DNA from 2 places in the Amycolatopsis sp. WAC 04169 genome. Region 1 is predicted to be linked to the other one. Evidence: riboswitches for the same ligand, from Rfam matches in the RefSeq annotation. Region 1 holds a riboswitch; the other holds the start of a gene.

Region 1 (9,169 bases):
ATCACCTTGAAACCGTCGACGTCGAGATAGACGAGCGCGACCTGCTCGCTGCCGGACCCGGCCAGCGCGGCTTCGAGGGCGTTGCCGAACGCGGTGGCGTTGGGCAGGCCGGTCAGCGGGTCGTGCACGTTCTGATGCCGCAGTTGTTCCTGCAGCAGGTGGATTTCGTTGGCATCGGAGACCATCAGCACCGGATAGGTCGAACCGGGCCGGTCGCCGGGCAGATCGGTCAGGGTCACGTCGGCCCAGAGCGCGCCTTCCTCGCTGTGGTCCAGCAGCAGGCGTTCTTCCTGCGTCGGCTGGCCGTGCGTCATGAGCTGGGCGAGCGCGTTCCGCAGGCGGGCGACGTCGTGGTCGGCGGAGCCGAGGTCGGGGATCTCCCGGCCGCGCAGCGCGCCCGGCCGACAGCCGAGGAGACGGCCGAGTGCGGCGTTCGCCTCCACGATCGCGCCGTTGGCGTCGGCGAGGGCGATCCCGATGGGAGAGGCGGAATAGAGCTTGGAGAAGCGCAGCACGGCGGGCTGATGGTCGGGCTCGGCCAGGACGGCGTCCTTGGCGACACCGAGCAGCAGCTGTTCGAGTTGCTCCTTGGGAAGCGATACTCCTTTAGTGTCAGCGAGCGTCTCGGCCCATCTCCGGGCCACGTCCACCAACCCTGGCGCGGAACCAGGTTCGGGCACACTTCACCTCTTCATGCGCGGTTGATGGCCAGCTCAGACCGGGTGTCCGAGCCCATGGACCCACACTAGGTATGAGCCGACCGGGTGTAGTGCCACGGCATCATGCGCGATCCGGGGTGTCTACCGGCTGAAAGGGTGATCGCTACTACACGAGTGGTGACCGGAAGTTACCAAGAGTGCTCGATAGTGGGCAATGCTTCATCGGGACGTCAGGTGGATCGGCAGACCGTCCGCCGGCACGGGCAGGGACACGTAATCCCAGCGTGCGGTGTAGTCCTGCGGGACCGACCATCGGTACGCGCGCAGCATCTCGTGCAGCAGCGCCTTCACCTCGAACGTCCCGAAATGCAGGCCGATGCACTTGTGCGCCCCGCCGCCGAACGGCATCCACGCGTAGCGATGCGACTTGTCCTCGCGGCGGTCCTCGCCGAAGCGGTCCGGGTCGAACCGCATCGGATCCGTCCAGTGCTCCGGCGAGAAGTGGTTGTAGGTGGGGGAAACCCCGACGAGTGTCCCTTCGGGAATGAAATGACCGAGGACCTCGGTGTCCTTCACCGTCTTCCTGGTCAGCGAGGGCACTGGGGCCACCAGCCGCAGGGCTTCCTTGATCACCAGATCCAGCGTCGTCAGGGTCTCCAGCGCCTCGATGTCCGGCACGTCGTCGCCGAGCGCGAGCGATTCCCGGCGCGCGCGTTCCTGCCATTCGGGGTTCTTGGCGAGGTGATAGACGGCGGCGGCGCTGGTGATGGTCGACGTGTCGTGCGCGGCCATCATCAGGAAGATCATGTGGTTGACGACGTCGGCGTCGGTGAAGCGGTCGCCGTCTTCGGTGGTGGCGTGGCACAACGCGGTGAAGAGGTCGTCGCCGTCGCTCGCGCGTTTCGCGGGCAGGTTCGCCGAAAAGTAGCGTTCGAGGACCTTGCGGCCGTGCAGGCCCGCCGCCCAGCGGCCGCCGGGAACGGGGAACCGCACGATGGCCGTGCCCGCGCGCACGGAGTTCACGAACGCGCGGTTGATCGCGGCCGCGTCGTCGCCGGACTTCATGCCCATGAACACGCGTGTCGCGACGTCGAGCGTGAGTTGCTTGAGTGACCAGTAGATCCGCGGGTTCGGCCGGTCCGCCCACGCGGCGATGCCGTCGCGCAGGGCCGGTCCCATCTGGTCGACGTAACCGGTGAGCCGCTGCCGGGTGAACGCCGCCTGCATGATCCGGCGGTGCAGATGGTGCTCGCCGAAGTCGAGCAGCATCAGGCCGCGGTCGAAGAACTGCTCGATGAAGAACTTCCAGCCCTCCTGGGAGAAGGCCTTGTCCTTGTTCACCAACGCGATCTGGGTGGCCTCCGGACCGGTGAGCGCGACGATGCGGCGCCCGAACGCGCCCATCCACGACACCGGCCCGTAGGTCTCGTAGCGTTTGAGGCCGAACTCGATGCCGAAGCGCATGAAGTCCAGCGCGTGCCCGATGACCGGCGGACCCTCGTCGCCGAGGACGGGTTTGAGACCCGGCGGGGCGGGCGCGAGTTCGCGGACCGGCCAGGTCGCGCCGAGCCAGCGCTGGTCGACCGAACGCGGCAGGGGGATCGAGGTGAGCGGCGGAACGCGCTCGCGCAGCGCCCCGGTGACCTTTTCGACGGTGTTCGCCATGGTGACCATCTCCCCGCTGAGACCGGTTACCGCTCCACCATCGCACCCTTATTGACGCGTTGACAATACCTCGGCGGAAGTACATGAAGGCCCCCTTCCTTGCGCCTAGGTACAGGAAGGGGGCCTTCATGTACTGATCAGGCCAGTTCGGAGCGCACCGTGTGGGCCGCGGCGACGAGGTTCCGCAGGGCCGGTTCGACCTCGGCGTAGCCGCGGGTCTTCAGGCCGCAGTCCGGGTTGACCCAGATCCGCTCGGCGGGCACGGCGCCGACGGCGGTCCGCAGCAGGCCGGCGACCTCGTCGACGCCGGGGACACGCGGCGAGTGGATGTCGTACACGCCCGGCCCGACACCGCGGCCGAAGCCCGCCGCGCCGAGGTCGGTGACGACCTCCATCTTCGACCGCGCGGCCTCGATGCTGGTGACGTCGGCGTCGAGCGCGTCGATCGCCTTGACCACGTCACCGAACTCCGAGTAGCACATATGCGTGTGGATCTGCGTGGCGTCGTCGATCCCGGAAGTCGCCAGCCGGAACGACGAAACCGCCCACGCGAAGTACGCCTCGTGCGCCGTCGCACGCAGGGGCAACAGTTCCCGCAGAGCCGGCTCATCCACCTGGATGACGCGGATGCCCGCCTCCTGCAGGTCGTGCACCTCGTCGCGGATGGCCAGCGCCACCTGACGGGCGGTCTCGCCCAGCGGCTGATCGTCGCGGACGAACGACCACGCCAGGATCGTCACCGGCCCGGTCAGCATGCCCTTGACGGGTTTGCCGGTCAGGCCCTGCGCGTAGCGCGCCCATTCGACGGTCATCGGTTCCGGACGCGAGACGTCGCCGTACAGGATCGGCGGCCGGACGCAGCGCGAACCGTAGGACTGCACCCAGCCGAAGTCGGTGGCCGCGAAACCGGCCAGCCGCTCGGCGAAGTACTGCACCATGTCGTTGCGCTCGGGCTCGCCGTGCACCAGCACGTCGAGGCCGAGGTCTTCCTGCAGCCGGATGACACGCTGGATCTCGGCCTTCATCGCGGCTTCGTAGCCCGGGTCGTCCAGCGAACCCGCCTTGTGCGCCGCCCGCGCCTTGCGGACTTCGGTGGTCTGCGGGAACGAGCCGATCGTCGTGCTCGGCAACGGCGGCAGCTTCAGCGCGGCCTGCTGGGCCACCGCGCGCCGGGCATAGGGGGAGCGGACAGTGTCCTCCGGCCGCAACGCCTCCAGCCGGGCGCGGACCCCGCTGTCGGCCAGGTCGGCCGCCGTCGCGCGATCCGTGGCGGCGGCACGCGCGGCGGAGAGGTCGACACCTTCTTCCTTCAACGCGCGCCCGAGCAGGACGACCTCGTCGACCTTCTGCCTGGCGAAAGCGAGCCAGCCCTTCAGCCGCGGGTGAAGTCCGTCCTCCCGTTCGACGTCGTAGGGCACGTGCAGCAGCGAGCAGGACGTCGACACGCTGACCGACTTCGCGGTGCCCAGCACCATCGCCGCCCGGCTGAGCGCGCGGGTCGGATCCGTGCGCCAGACGTTGCGCCCGTCGACCACGCCGGCCAGCACTTCCTTGTCCCGCAAGGCGGGTTCGGCGGCGACGGCGTCCACAAAGGACTCATCGGTGACGAGATCGACGGCGATGGCGTCGATCGGGGAGCGGGCGAGCACACCGAGGCCGCGTCCGAGCCCGCCGAAGTACCCGGCGACCAGGATCTTCGGCCGCGCGGTCTCCTTCGCGAGCCGGTGGTAGGCGCGGATGAGCGCGTTGAGCTCCCGCTCGCTGCGGTCCGCGGCGAAGGCGGGCTCGTCGAACTGGACCCACTCGACGCCTTCGTCGTGCAGACGACGCAGTAGTTCGACGTAGCCGTCGAGAAGGTTGTCGAGCAGTTCCAGCGGACGGAAGCCCTCCGGAGCCGTCTCGGCCGGCTTCGCGAGCAGCAGGAACGTCACCGGACCCACGAGCACCGGCCGGGTCTCGACGCCGATCGCGCGGGCTTCGCGGTACTCGTCGAGCGGCTTGGTGCCGGTGAGCGAGAACGTCGTGTCCGGGCCGAGTTCGGGGACGATGTAGTGGTAGTTCGTGTCGAACCACTTCGTCATCTCCATCGCCGGCGCGTCCTGCACCCCGCGTGCGGCGGCGAAGTAGGTGTCGAGCGGCGAGAGGCCGAGCGTGGTGAAGCGCTCCGGCAGCGCTCCGAACAGCTCGGCGGTGTCGAGCACCTGGTCGTAATGGGAGAACGTGTTGGAGGGGACGGAATCCAGCCCCGCGTCCTTGAGCTCCCGCCAGGTGCGGGTGCGCAGCGCGCGGCCGGTGCCGAGCAGTTCGGCCTCGTCGATCTTGCCCGCCCAGAAGCGTTCGAGTGAACGCTTGAGTTCCCGGTCCGGTCCGATCCGGGGGTAGCCCAGCACTGTCGTGCCGATTTCGGTCACAGCTCTCTCCTCGCGAGCTTGTCGGGCGAGCCCGGAGCGCGCAGGAGTGACCGCCGTTCGGTCGTGCCCATCCCACGAGGCCCGGACTCACGCACGCCGTCGGCGCGCGTACCACGGGCAGGTCTTCGGACTCGTGGGCGACTCGCTCGCTCCTACCGGCCGTCGCTTCCCGGGACGCCGTGTCCCAGTGCTTTACCGTGTCTCGCACGGTGACGGCTTTCGTTCCCACATACCGCTGCGGGGCAGTCCCGGATTCGCACCGGGTTCCCTGTTACCTCGCCCGGCCTGGGAGGCCGGGTGAACCAGTAGCACTCCGGAGCGTACCGAGGGGCGCCAGTGGCCCGCTGGACATGTGACGAACCGGACGCCACGCGTGATCGGATGGACGACTCGCGTGATTGAACGGCGAACTCGCGTGATCGAAGGCGTAACTCGCGTGTCTGGAGACGGAACACGCCGGGCGGAGGCCGCCCGGCGTGTCGTCCGTCTGGTCACGCGAGTTCGCCGTTCAATCACGCGAGTTACGTGTCTGATCACGCGAGTTCGCGATTCGAACACGCGAGTTACGAGGTCGGGGTCAGTCCCAGTCGAGGGCGCCGCCGGACTGGTACTCGATGACGCGGGTCTCGAAGAAGTTCTTCTCCTTCTTGAGGTCCATCGCCTCCGACATCCACGGGAACGGGTTCTCGGTCTCGCCGAAGATCGGCGCGAGGCCGATCTGCTGGGCCCGCCGGTCGGTGATGAAGTGCATGTACTGCTCGATCAGCTCGGCCGAGAGCCCGAGCATGCCGCGCGGCATGGTGTCGCGGGCGTAGGCGACCTCGAGCTCGCACGCCTCGGTCAGCATCGTCCGGATCTCCGCCTGGAACTCCTCGGTCCACAGGTGCGGGTTCTCGATCTTGATCTGGTTGATGCAGTCGATGCCGAAGTTCAGGTGGATCGACTCGTCGCGCAGGATGTACTGGTACTGCTCGGCGATGCCGATCATCTTGTTCCGGCGGCCGAGCGAGAGGATCTGCGCGAAACCGGTGTAGAACCACATGCCCTCGAAGATCACGTAGAACGCGACGAGGTCACGCAGGAAGTTCTGGTCGGCTTCCGGGGTGCCGGTCTCGAAGTCCGGGTTCTCCAGGTTCTGCGTGTACTTCAACGCCCACGCGTCCTTGTCCGAGATGGACGGGACCTCGCGGTACATGTTGAACAGCTCGCCCTCGACCAGGCCGAGGCTCTCGCAGATGTACTGGAAGGTGTGCGTGTGCACGGCCTCCTCGAACGCCTGGCGCAGCAGGTACTGGCGGCATTCGGGGTTCGTGATCTGCCGGTACACCGCGAGCACGATGTTGTTGGCCACCAGCGACTCGGCGGTGGCGAAGAAGCCGAGGTTGCGCTTGAGCATGGTGCGCTCGTCCTCGGTGAGACCGTCGGGCGACTTCCACAGCGCGATGTCGGCCTGCATGGCGACCTCGGTCGGCATCCAGTGGTTGTTGCAGCCGGCGAGGTACTTCTCCCACGCCCAGGTGTACTTCATCGGCAGCAGCTGGTTGACGTCGGCGCGGGCGTTGATCATCCGCTTGTCGTCGACGTTGATGCGGGCGGCGCCGACTTCGATCTCACCGAGGCCCGTGGCGTCGGTGGAGGCGTCAAAGGTTGTCATAAAGAGCTCCAAGAGGGGGTCGTGAGTGGTAAGGACGGTTAGAACCGTCCTTACCACTCACGAGGATGTCGTTACTGGCAGGCTTCGCAGTCGGGGTCGTCGATCCGGCAGGCGGCGCCTTCGGTGGCGACGAAGTCGACGTCCGAGACCTTCGGCATCTCCTTCGGCTCCGGCTTGGCGGCCGGGGCGGGAGCGGTCACCGGCACGGCCGGGACCGCGGCGGAAGCCGACGGAGCGGGCGAAGCGGCGGGAGCCGGGGCGGCGGCGGGCTTCGGCGAAGCGGGTGCGGCGGGGGCCGGGGTGGCCGAGACCGCGTTCAGCTTGCCGTCGGTGCCGCGCAGGGTGCTCTTCTCCACGTGCGTCGCGGACCGGGCCCGCAGGTAGTACGTGGTCTTGAGGCCCTTGTGCCAGGCGTAGCGGTACAGCTCGTCGAGCTTGCGGCCGCTGGGCGCCGCGATGTACAGGTTCAGCGACTGCGCCTGGTCGATCCACTTCTGCCGACGCGAACCGGCGTCCACCAGCCACTTGGACTCGATCTCGAACGCGGTCGCGTACAGCGCCTTCAGGTCGTCCGGCACGCGGTCGATCTGGCCGAGGCTGCCGTCGAAGTACTTCAGGTCCGACACCATGACCTCGTCCCACAGCCCGCGCTCCTTGAGCGAGCGGACCAGGTGCGGGTTCACCACGGTGAAGTCACCGGACATGTTCGACTTGACGAACAGGTTCTGGAACAGCGGCTCGATCGACTGCCCGACGCCGCAGATGTTGGAGATCGTCGCGGTCGGCGCGATCGCCATCACGTTGGAGTTGCGCATACCGACGGTCTTGACCCGCTCGCGCAGCGGCGCCCAGTCCAAAGTGGACGAGGTGTCGACGTCGAGCGCGTCGCCCTGGCGGGCGTCGATCAAGAGCTGCATCGAGTCGATCGGCAGGATTCCCTTGCTCCACAAGGAACCCTCGAACGTCTGGTACTGGCCGCGCTCCTCCGCGAGGTCGGTCGAGGCCGAGATCGCGTAGTAGCTGATGTGCTCCATGCTGGTGTCCGCGAACTGCACGGCCTCGTCCGAGGACAGCGGGACACCGATCTCGAACAGCGCGTCCTGGAAGCCCATCAGGCCGAGGCCGATCGGGCGGTGGCGCAGGTTGGAGCGGCGCGCCTCCGGGATCGTGTAGAAGTTGATGTCGATCACGTTGTCGAGCATGCGGACCGCGGTGCGCACGGTCTTCTCGAGGCGCTTGGTGTCCAGGCCCTCGGGGGTGACGTGCTTGAGCAGGTTCACCGAGCCGAGGTTGCAGACCGCGACCTCGTCGGTGGTGGTGTTCAGGGTGATCTCGGTGCACAGGTTGGACGAGTGCACGACACCCACGTGCTGCTGCGGCGAACGCAGGTTGCACGGGTCCTTGAAGGTGATCCACGGGTGGCCGGTCTCGAACAGCATGGTCAGCATGCGGCGCCACAGGTCGACCGCGCGGACCTTGCGGAACACCTTGAGCTCACCGCGTTCGGCGGCGGCCTCGTACTCGCGGTAGCGCTCGGCGAACGCGTTGCCGTAGAGGTCGTGCAGGTCCGGGGTCTCGTTCGGCGAGAACAGCGTCCACTGCGCGTCGGCCTCGACGCGGCGCAGGAACTCGTCCGGCACCCAGTTCGCGGTGTTCATGTCGTGCGTACGACGACGGTCGTCACCGGTGTTCTTGCGCAGGTCGAGGAATTCCTCGATGTCCACGTGCCAGGTCTCGAGGTACGCGCACGCCGCGCCCTTGCGCTTGCCGCCCTGGTTCACCGCGACCGCGGTGTCGTTGGCGATCTTGAGGAACGGCACGACACCCTGCGACTGGCCGTTGGTGCCCTTGATGTGCGCGCCGAGGCCGCGGACCGGGGTCCAGTCGTTGCCGAGACCGCCCGAGTACTTCGCCAGCAGCGCGTTGTTCTTGTACGCCTGGAAGATCGAGTCCAGGTCGTCGTCGACCGTGGTCAGGAAGCAGGACGACAGCTGCGGGCGCGTGGTGCCCGAGTTGAACAGCGTCGGGGTGGACGCCATGAAGTGGAACGTCGAGAGCAGCTCGTAGAACTCGATGGCGCGAGCCTCACGGTCGTCCTCGCGGATCGCCAGACCCATCGCGACGCGCATGAAGAACGCCTGCGGCAGCTCGAAACGGACCCCGTCGTGGTGCTGGAAGTACCGGTCGTACAGGGTCTGCAGGCCGAGGAAGCCGAAGTCGAGGTCGCGCTCGGCGCGGATGGCCGCGGTGATCTTGTCGAGGTCGAAGGCCTGCAACTCGGGGTTGACCAGCTCCAGCTCGACGGCGCGCTTGAGGTAGTCCCGGAAGTACTGCGGGTACCGGGTGGTCATCTCGTCCTGGCTGGCCTGCTGCGGCAAGCCCGCGAGGTAGCTGAGCGCCTCGCCGCGGAGCTTGTCCGCGAGCAGCCGGGCGCTGACGTAGGAGTAGTTCGGCTCCTGCTCGACGAGCACGCGCGCGGCCATGATCTGCGCGAGGGCGAGCTCGTCGGCGCTGATGCCGTCGTAGAGGTTGCGCTTGGCCTCGGCCAGCACCGGCTCGGCCGAGACGTCGTCGAGACCGGCGACGGCCTCGCCGACGACGTGCGCGACGCGGGCCCAGTCGAGCGGGCGGAGCGAGCCGTCGGCCGCCTTGACGCTGATGGCGACGTCGGACGACGCGGGCTTCTCGGCCTCACGGGCCTTCGCGCGCTCCTCGCGGTACAGGACGTACGCGCGGGCGACCTTGTGGTGCTCGCCGCGCATGAGCGCGAGCTCGACGAT
Region 2 (9,169 bases), on a different contig from region 1:
TAGGCGTGCCGGAGCGCGTCGTCCGCGACGAGCGCGGCCGCGTCCCGCCGGACGACGACCCGCCCGAGGTTGAGCACGACACCGTGATCGGCGATGGACAGCGCGCTGCGGGCGTTCTGCTCGACCAGCACGACGGCCAGGCCTTCGTCGTGGACGAGACCGCGCAGCAGCCCGAAGATCCGCGCCACGACCCTGGGCGCGAGACCCAAGGAGGGTTCGTCGAGCAGCAGCACCTTCGGCCGGGAGAGCAGCGCTCGGCCGATGACCAGCATCTGCCGCTCGCCGCCCGAGAGGACGTGCGCGAGGCCGTTCTTGCGCTCGGCGAGCACGGGGAAGAGGTCGTAGATCCGGTGCAGGTCGGCCGTCTTCACCCGGCCGCGCGCCCCGAGCGCGCCGAGCCGCAGGTTCTCCTCGACGGTCAGTTCGGCCAGTACGCCGCGGCCTTCGGGAACATGCGCGAGACCCAGCGCGGGAAGGTCCTCTGTAGACACCCGGCTCAACTCCCTGCCACCGAGACGGATATGGCCGCCCGCGGGCCGGACGAGGCCGGAGATGGTGCGCAGCAACGTGGTCTTGCCCGCGCCGTTCGCGCCGAGCACCGCGGTGATCTCGCCTTCGGCGGCCGAAAGGCTCACCGAATCGAGCGCGCGCACCGGGCCGTAGCTCGCCGAGATCCGCTCAACGGTCAGCACCGGCCACCTCCTCGCCGAGGTAGGCCGCCTGCACCGCCGGATCGGCGCGGATCTCGTCCGGGGTGCCGCGGGCGATGACCCTGCCGAAGTCCAGCACCACGATCTCGTCGCAGACCCCCATCACCAGATCCATATGGTGCTCGACGAGCATCACCGACATGCTTTCGGTCAGGCCGCGGACCAGCACGCCGATCTCGTCGATCTCGGCCGACGACAGGCCGCCGGCCGGTTCGTCGAGCAGCAGCAGGTCGGGTTCGCTCACGAGCGCTCGCGCCAAAGCGACCCTTTTCCTCGTCGGGTAAGGAAGACTGGTGGGGTAGCGATGGGCGACGTCGGCGATGCCGAAGTCGTCCAGCTGCTTCATCGCCCGCTCGGTCAGGGCCTTCTCGTCCTTCGTCAACCCCAGCAACGAAGACCAGAAGCCGGATTTCGCGTGCCTGCCCGCGCCCACGAGGACGTTCTCCAGCACGGTCATCCGGTCGAACAGGCCGAGTTCCTGCAGGCCGCGCGCGATGCCGAGGCCGGCGAGATGATGCGGGCGCAGCCGCCGCAGTTCCGTGCCGCGCCAGGACAGCGTGCCGGTGTCCGGGCGGACGAAACCGCACGCGACGTTGAACAGCGTGGTCTTGCCCGCCCCGTTCGGGCCGATCACCCCGAGCACCCGGCCCGGTGCGACGGTGAGGGAGACGTCCGACAATGCGACGAGACCACCGAAGGTCACCGATACGCCGGACATCTCGAAGGTCGACAGGGTCACGCAAGAACTCCCAACGGCGGAAGGGGGCCCCGGCGCGGGCGCGCCGGGGCCGAGGACACTCAGGCGTGCGGACACGTGTCCCGGTAGTCGCTGATCGCGCGGTCGTCCGGGGCGGGGCAGAGGAACTGTTCGTAGCGGGTGTCGTTGTCCACGAACCGCTTCAGCCACGAGATCGTGTACTTGGCCATGGTCGTGTTCGCCGTGTTCGGGAAGAAGTGGCTCGCGTTGTCCAGCTCCATGTACGCCTTCTCCGCGGTGGCGGGAATGCTGGTGTAGAACGGGATCGAGTGCGACGCCACCGGCGCGACGGAGTCGGACTCGCCGCCGATGATGAACGTCGGCACCCTCAGCGAGGACCACGACTTCTGCGTGTTCCACGGCGCGAGCGGCACCGCGGCCTGCAGCGACGGCCGGTCCTGTGCGGCTTCGAGCGAACCGCCGCCGCCCATCGAATGCCCGGCCACGGCGAGCCGCGAGGTGTCGATGCGGGAGCGTACGGTGCTGCGCTGGGTCAGGTAGTCGAGTGCGGCGAGCAGCTGGTCGCCGCGGCTGTCGGGCTGGTCGTAGATGGTGTTGGTGTCGATCGTGAACACGACGAACCCCTGCGACGCCAGCCGCGGGCCGATCCACGCGATGCTCGACTGCGTCGCGGTGAACCCCGGCGAGATGGCGACCGCGCCGAACGTGCCCTGCGCGGTGCTGGTCGGGTAGTAGATGGTTCCGCCGCCGAAGCCGGTGACGGCCAGGCTCGACACGGAGGTCTGCGACACCGCGAAGGAGCCGCGGGAGGCTTCGATGCTGCTTTCGGTCGGGTCCGGTCCTCGTTCGTAGGGGTTCTCGGCGGCGTAGGCCGTGGGGGCGACAGTGAGTGCCGCGACGGTGGCCAGTCCACAAAGGATCCGGGTCGTACTACGCATGGTGCCGTCTCCGTTCGCCGTTGAACACAGTCCGTGGTGATGGACTCTGACAAACGGACGGAGGCGCCTGCATCGGTGAAATCGCCGGTCTTGCTCCGCGGTCGCCCTCCCCGGGCCGGGCGCCCGTACGATCGGCGATCGTGAATCCCTCAGCCGAGGACATAGTCCGCGCGGCGGCCCGGTGGATCGATCGCGGCGTCCGCGTCGACACCTCCGCCTTCGCCCAGGATCTGGGCATCTCGCGCAGCACCCTGTTCCGTCGCGTCGGAAACCGGGAAGACCTGCTCGGTGATGCCCTCTACTACCTGTCCGAGCGCACCCTGACGGCCGCCGCGCGCACCTGGGAGCGCGAAGAGGGCGACGTGGTGCGCAACGCGGCCGGCGAACTGCGCTGTCTCGCGATCATGCGGGAGTACCGGTCGGTGCTCGCGGCGAGCGCGGGGTTCCGCCGCTTCCTCGACGACGAGCCGGTGCTGGCGATCAGGCTGCTCACCGACCCGGACGGCCGGGTCCAGCCGAGGGTGATCGCCGCGCACGTCGAGCTCCTGCGCCGCGACGTCGACGCGGGCGGCTTCGAGCCCAGCGTCGGGCTGGACAGCCTCTGCTACGCCATCGTGCGGCTGGGGGAGGCGTTCCTGTATTCGGACGTCCTCGCCTCCCGGACCCCCGATCTCGACGCGGCGTCGACGCTGCTCGGAGCGCTCGTGGAGGGACGGGTGCCGAGCAAGACCTTGTGAAACACTTGCGCCTGGTGTTTCATCGAGAGGGATCTCGAGGAGGCGCGGATGCCTGTGTACCCGTTGCGGGGCAGGGACGACCTCTTCGGTGGGCTGCGCTCGGCCGCCGGGCGCGCGGTGCTGATCCGCGGCACCGAGGGCCTGGGCAAGTCGGCTCTGCTCGCCGAGCTGCGTGCCACCCTCGGCGTCCGGCTCGTCGGAGTACGGGGTCTGCGGGCGGAAAGCACGCTGCCGTACGGCGCCCTGCAGCGGATGTTCGGCGCGTCGGTCTCCAGCGGCGCGGAAGCGCGAGACCGGCTCGGCGCCGTCTCGGCTCCGACGATCTGCTGGGTCGACGACGCGCACTGGATCGACCCGGAGTCCTTGGCGGCACTGGGTTTCGCCGCCCGGCGTTTGGCGGGCGCGTCGGTCGGGATGGTGCTCGCGTCGCGATCCGGGTCGGACGAGTTCGACTCCGTCGAGCTGCCACCGTTGAGCGAATCCGCCGCCGATCAGGTGCTGCGCGACCGTGGTGTGCCCGCCGGTGTCCGGCCGCAGCTGGTCGAGCTGGGCGACGGGAATCCTGCCGACCTGGTCGCGCTGGCGGCCTCGCTGACGCCCGCGCAGGCGGCAGGACGGGAGCCGGTTTCGCCGATCCTGCGGGACCGCCTGCCTCGGTACACGGCCGAGCTCGACGCGATGCCGCTCGACGAGCGTCTGCGGTTTCTCGGCACCTGCATGGACTTTTCCGCGCGGAAGGCGACTTGGTACGCGGCGGCGTCACCGGCCGACCGCCGTGCGGCGCACGCGCGGCTGGCCTCCGTCGAGGAGGGACCGGACGCGCTCTGGCATCGCGCGATGGCGACGGCCACGCCGTCCGAGCCACTCGCGGACGCGCTCGCCACGGCATCCGCGGCGGATCACGCGGCGGCGGCGCGGCATCTCGAACGCGCCGCCGCGCTGACCGCTGATCCGGGCGCGCGGGCGGCCCGATTGCTGGCGGCGGCGGACGCGGCCTGGCAGGCGGGCAGACCGGGATGGGCGCGGCTGCTGCTGTCGAGGGCCGACGCCGAACCGGGTGCGGTCGCGTTGCTGCACGGGGAGATCGAGCTGCGCGACGGCGATCCCGCCGTCGCCACCCACGAACTCGGCACGGCGGCGCGGCTGCTGCCCGATCCGGCCGCCGCGCTCCTGCTGGCGGGCGAGGCGCGGAGGCTCGGCGGCGACCTGGGTGGCTACCGGGCCCTCGCGCGGACGGTCCCGGCCGGTGAAGGGCTGGCGTTCGCGCACTTCCGTGGGTTGACCTCGGTTTACGAGGGACGTCACGACGACGCCGTCGCTCCGCTGGAGGAAGCCGTCGCCAAGGGGATGGCAGACACCGACGTCGCCGGAGCCGTCTGGGCCGCCGAAGCGGCCTTCGCCCGCGGGCACGCCGAACAGGCGCACGAGTACGCGGCGGCCGCGGTGGGCCGCGCGCGGCTCGGCAAACGGCACGCGGAACTGCCGTGGGCGCTGGTCTACCTTTCGCTTTCGGCCATCGCGCTCGACCGGATCCCCTGTGCGCGGGCGGCGTCCCGCGACGGCCTGCACGCGCCGCACAACCTGCGGATGGAACATCTGACGCTGCTGGGGCTGGCCGCCGCGCTCCTCGGCGACCGGGCGCCGGAACTCGACGAGGCGGCCGAGGGCATCGCCGAACGCGGCCTCGGCAGGCCCGCCGCCGTCGCCGCGTGGGCGTACGCGTGCCTGGACCTGGCCGAGGACCGGCCCGACGACGCGCTGAGCAGGCTCGAAGATCTCGCTTCGGGCGTCTCCGGCGACCAGCCGGTGATCCGCGTGCTGGCCACTCCGCAACTCGTCGAGGCGGCCGTCAGCACCGGGCGTCCTGAACGCGCCCGTGCCGCGCTGGAGGTGTTCGACCGCTGGACCCTGGCCGGGGCGGAGCCCTGCTGGCTCGCGCTGAGCCACCGCTGTCACGCGCTGATGGCGTCGGATCCCGGCGTGGCGGAACGGCGTTTCCGGCTGGCCGTCGAGGCGCACCGGCGGGCGGGCGGCGCGGTGGAACTCGCCAGGACCAGGTTCGCGTACGCCACCCTGCTGCGACGCCATCGCCGGACCCGCGACGCCCGCGACCAGTTCCGCGATGCCTTGCGTGGCTTCGAAAACGTCGGCGCCACCCGGTTCGCCGAACGGGCCCGGGCCGGGCTGCGGGCGGCGGGCGAGACCGTCGACGTACCGCACCGGTCGCTCGCCGGCCTCACCCCGCAACAGGACGCCATCACCCGGCTGGTGGCGGCGGGGGAGACGAACAAGGAGATCGCGCGGCGGCTGGTGATCAGCCACCGGACGGTGGACCACCACCTGCGGAACATATTCACCGCACTGGGGGTGCGGTCCCGCGTGGAACTCGCGCGCCGTGTCGCCGCCGGCGAGTGACGCCGCCCGTCACTCACGTGATCGAAGGCGCGACTCGCGTGATTGGAGGCGTAACACTCGAGTTCCGCCTCCAATCACGTGAGTCACGTCCCTGATCACGCGAGTTACGCCTTCGCTCACGCCGCGCCCTGGGCTTCCGCCACTCGCGACCACCTGTACCGAACGGCGGCTTCGCGTGATCGAACGGACGGCAGGTGTGATCAGACGGACGACACGCGTGACCGGATGGACGACACGACCACGGCGAAGCCTCCGCCGCGAGTCGTCCGCCCAGACACGCGTGTCGTCCGTCTGATCACGTGTGTCGTCCATCCAGTCACGCAAGACGTCCAGTAGAGGGACGGTCGGAACTGTCCCTACTGGTCACGAGGTGGCGTTACGGGCAGGCGAGTACCGGCGCCTGCGGACGTCCGCCGCCGTGCAGGTCGCTCAACGGAACCCTGGCCAGGCCCAGGATCGCCTGTGCGGTCGCGCGCGGGGCGGTTGTCGGGTTCAGACCGGTGGCGTCGTAGGCGATCGCGCCGCGGTCCGGCTCGGCGCCGGCGCAGCCGGTCTGCAGTGAGCGCAGGAATTCCCGCGCCTTGCCCGCGGCGGCGGGACGGTGACCGGCCAGCGCTTCCGCGGCGAGGCCGGTGCTGTTGGCGTTGGGCGCGTTCGTGCCGAAGCCGAAGCCGCCGTTCGCGTGCTGCTTCGTGACCAGCCACGAGATGCCCTCGCGGGCGTTCACCGGGTCACCGACGGCGCGCAAGGCCTGGACGACCGTCGCGGTCGCGTCGACGTCGCTCGTGCACGTCGCTTCGCCGAAGTTCTGCGGGAAACCGCCGTCCGCGCACTGGGTGCCCGCGAGGAACGTCACGGCCGGAGCCGGGGCGCCGCCGGGCGTACGGTCCAGCGCCAGCAGGGCGAGCGACTGCGTGAGGGCGTTGGAGTAGTCGCCGTATTCGGAGCGGTCGGAGAACCGGCCGGACGGCGTGAGCAGCGAGAGCAGGCCAGCCTTCAGGTCGACGCCGCCGAACGACGCCGGATCCTTGCTCCGGATCTGCGCGGCGAGCATCAGTTTGGCGTGCGCGCCCGCGTAGGACTCGGTGCCGCCGCCGACGTAGGCGGTGGTGATCTCCGGTTTCGCGAGCCAGGCGATCGCCTTGCCCGCGTTCGTGTCCGACACCCCGGCCGCGGCGAACGCGAAGATCGCGTCGATCGTCAGGCCCTGGTCCGGGAACTTCTGGCCGCCGAAGTCGGCCTCGAACCGTTCGCCGTCGGTCATCTGCCTGGCGAGCCAGCCCGCAGCGGCATCGGCCTTGTTGTGGGTGGCCGCGGCCGCCGGCGGAGCGGCGACCAGCCCGATGCCGCACAGCAGGGCGACAGCGTAAACCAAACGTCTCATGAGAACCCTTTCCCGCATTTCCACGACAGGAGTCGGTGACATAGCGCGACATGGGTGACCGGGCTCGCCTGGAAGGCACACCGTTGCGGGACAGCGCCGGACTCTCACCGGACTTCCCCCACGACCGCGCGAGAAGACTCTCACCCCGGTCGAACGCGGGATACCGCCGGGTGCCGATGTGATCCTGGCAACCGACCTGGTCAGCGGTACCTGCCGGAGGTGAACGGGTGTTAACCTCGGCTGGCTCCACAACAGAACACCGCCGCCCGTGACGGGGAAGCCGGTCGAAATCCGGCGCTGTCGCGCAACCGTGGGCCCTTCGCAGGGGCAAGCCGGGATACCGAACGGGCGGATGAACGAACCACTGTCGCGATAAACAGGGGTGACCGCGGCGTCCCGCGCTGTCCTCCGCCATGCCGCAAGGAGGAGACATGCGCCGCGGGTACCTGGCCGCGTCGGCGTTCGCCGTCGGTGCCGCCCTGATCGCCGCACCGCTCGCCGGGACGGCGACGGCCGCGAACGATCCCGGCGCGGCGAAGGCGAATTCCCGCTGGCTCGCGACGAAGCTGAAGCCGGACGGCACGCTCGACAACCCCAGCGGCGGCTCGCTGCCCGACCACGGCCTGATGCTCGACGTGCTCTTCGCGATGCACGCCGCGGGCGAGGGCGCGCGGGCCGAGCCGATCGTGAAGTTCCTCGACGACCAGGGCCACGCCACCGACTACTTCACCTGGGACGGGCTCGCTCCCGGTGCCGGCTACGACAAGATCGTCGTCGGCGGCGCCGTGGCGAAGACGCTGGTCGCCGCCCAGGTCTCCGGCCGGAACCCCCGGGCCTTCGACGGCTACGACCTGGTCGCCGAAACCCAGGGCGCGATCATGCGCAAAGGCCCCGACAAGGGCCGGATCAGCGACTACTCGAAGGATCCCGCGCTCGCCGACGCGGTGAGCAACAACGCGAACATGTTCGGCCAGGCGCTCGGGGTGATCGGCCTCGCCGCCGCGGGCGCGAACGACCGGCTCGCCATCGACAAACTGCTGACCCAGCAGTGTTCCGAGGGCTACTTCCGCGTCCTCTTCTCCTACATCCCGACGAAGGAGACCGGCGACCACGTCACCCCGGACGGCCGCAAGGTCTCGACCTGTGACGAGGGCAAACCACTCGGCCTTTCCCCGACCGACGGGGACGCCACCGGCCTCGCCCTCTCGGCGCTGCTGGCCGCGAAGAAGGCGGGCGCGGCCGGTCTCGACGCCCCGATCGCCAAGACCGTCTCCTGGCTCAAGGCGAACCAGAAGCCCGGCGGCGGCTGGGGCGGCGGTGTCGGCACCGAGGCGCCGAACACCAACAGCACCGGCCTGATCGTCCAAGCGCTCGTCGACACCGGCGGCGCGGACACGGCGGTGGACAAGGGCGTGCGGTACCTCAAATCCGCGCAGGCGAACGCCGCGGCCGATGCCGGGAACAAGCTCGCGGGCGAACTCGGCGCGATCGCCTACGACCCGGCTTCCTACGAAGCCGCCCGCTCCTCCGGTATCAGCGGCGCCGACACCTGGATCCGCGCGAGTGCCCAGGCTTCGCTCGGGTTGTCGCAGGTCGGCTTCTACGCGCTCGCGAAGGGCGAAACCGTGCCGCCGGCCACCGGAGTCCCGGAAACCCCGGCCCCGACGACGCAGCCGCACAAGCCTGCTCCGAAACCCAAGAAATTCGTCACTCCCAGGGCCTCCACCGGCGCCCGGGTATCGACGGTAGCGGCGATCACCACCCCCGTCGCCGCGACCCCGGCCGCCCGCCTCGGTGCCTACCTGACGAACCGGCTCGTCGGCGGCGACCACGTGGAGGTCACCGAGGACGGCAAGACCTACGTCGACTACGACGCCACCGCCGATGTGGTGCTGGCCTTGCGGGCGCTGGACCAGCAGCCGGATTCGGTCGCCCGCGCTTCACAATTCCTTCTGAAGCCGGAATCCGTCCAGGCCTACGCCCACGGCGCGCCGTACGAGCAGGGCGAGGCGGCGTACGCCGAACCGCTCGCGAAACTCGTGCTCGTCGCCGAATTCTCGAAGTCGGACGCCGCCGGTCCGTTGCGTGCCGATCTGGTGAAACTGCGCGGTGCCGACGGGGAATTCACCGACACCGGATCGTTCGCCGACGCCGATCGGACGGTCGAGCGGCACGCTTGGGCGGTGCTCGCCACCGCCGCCGATCCCGGCCCCGCGATCGAACTGCTCCTTTCCCGCCAATGCGCGGACGGAACCTTCCCGAAGCAC

Evidence for each region. A riboswitch is a leader RNA that binds a small molecule or an ion and turns the genes downstream of it on or off. The one in region 1 is predicted to bind cobalamin.
Region 2: linked by a shared signal. The riboswitch ahead of DMC61_RS10135 (prenyltransferase/squalene oxidase repeat-containing protein) and the one ahead of metE (5-methyltetrahydropteroyltriglutamate--homocysteine S-methyltransferase) in region 1 are both predicted to bind cobalamin.

What each region holds. Positions count from the first base shown of each region.
Region 1 is NZ_QHJI01000002.1:281,635-290,803, reverse strand. Features, by position in the region: gene DMC61_RS06195 (diguanylate cyclase domain-containing protein) at 1-644, opposite strand, end outside; gene DMC61_RS06190 (cytochrome P450) at 879-2,324, opposite strand; gene metE (5-methyltetrahydropteroyltriglutamate--homocysteine S-methyltransferase) at 2,462-4,735, opposite strand; cobalamin riboswitch at 4,834-5,048, opposite strand; gene DMC61_RS06180 (ribonucleotide-diphosphate reductase subunit beta) at 5,313-6,389, opposite strand; gene DMC61_RS06175 (ribonucleoside-diphosphate reductase subunit alpha) at 6,461-9,169, opposite strand, start outside.
Region 2 is NZ_QHJI01000004.1:189,056-198,224, reverse strand. Features, by position in the region: gene DMC61_RS10160 (ABC transporter ATP-binding protein) at 1-692, opposite strand, end outside; gene DMC61_RS10155 (ABC transporter ATP-binding protein) at 679-1,449, opposite strand; gene DMC61_RS10150 (serine aminopeptidase domain-containing protein) at 1,509-2,366, opposite strand; gene DMC61_RS10145 (QsdR family transcriptional regulator) at 2,507-3,103, shown strand; gene DMC61_RS42010 (LuxR family transcriptional regulator) at 3,152-5,518, shown strand; gene DMC61_RS10135 (prenyltransferase/squalene oxidase repeat-containing protein) at 5,895-6,902, opposite strand; cobalamin riboswitch at 6,934-7,083, opposite strand; cobalamin riboswitch at 7,177-7,244, shown strand; gene DMC61_RS10130 (hypothetical protein) at 7,334-9,169, shown strand, end outside.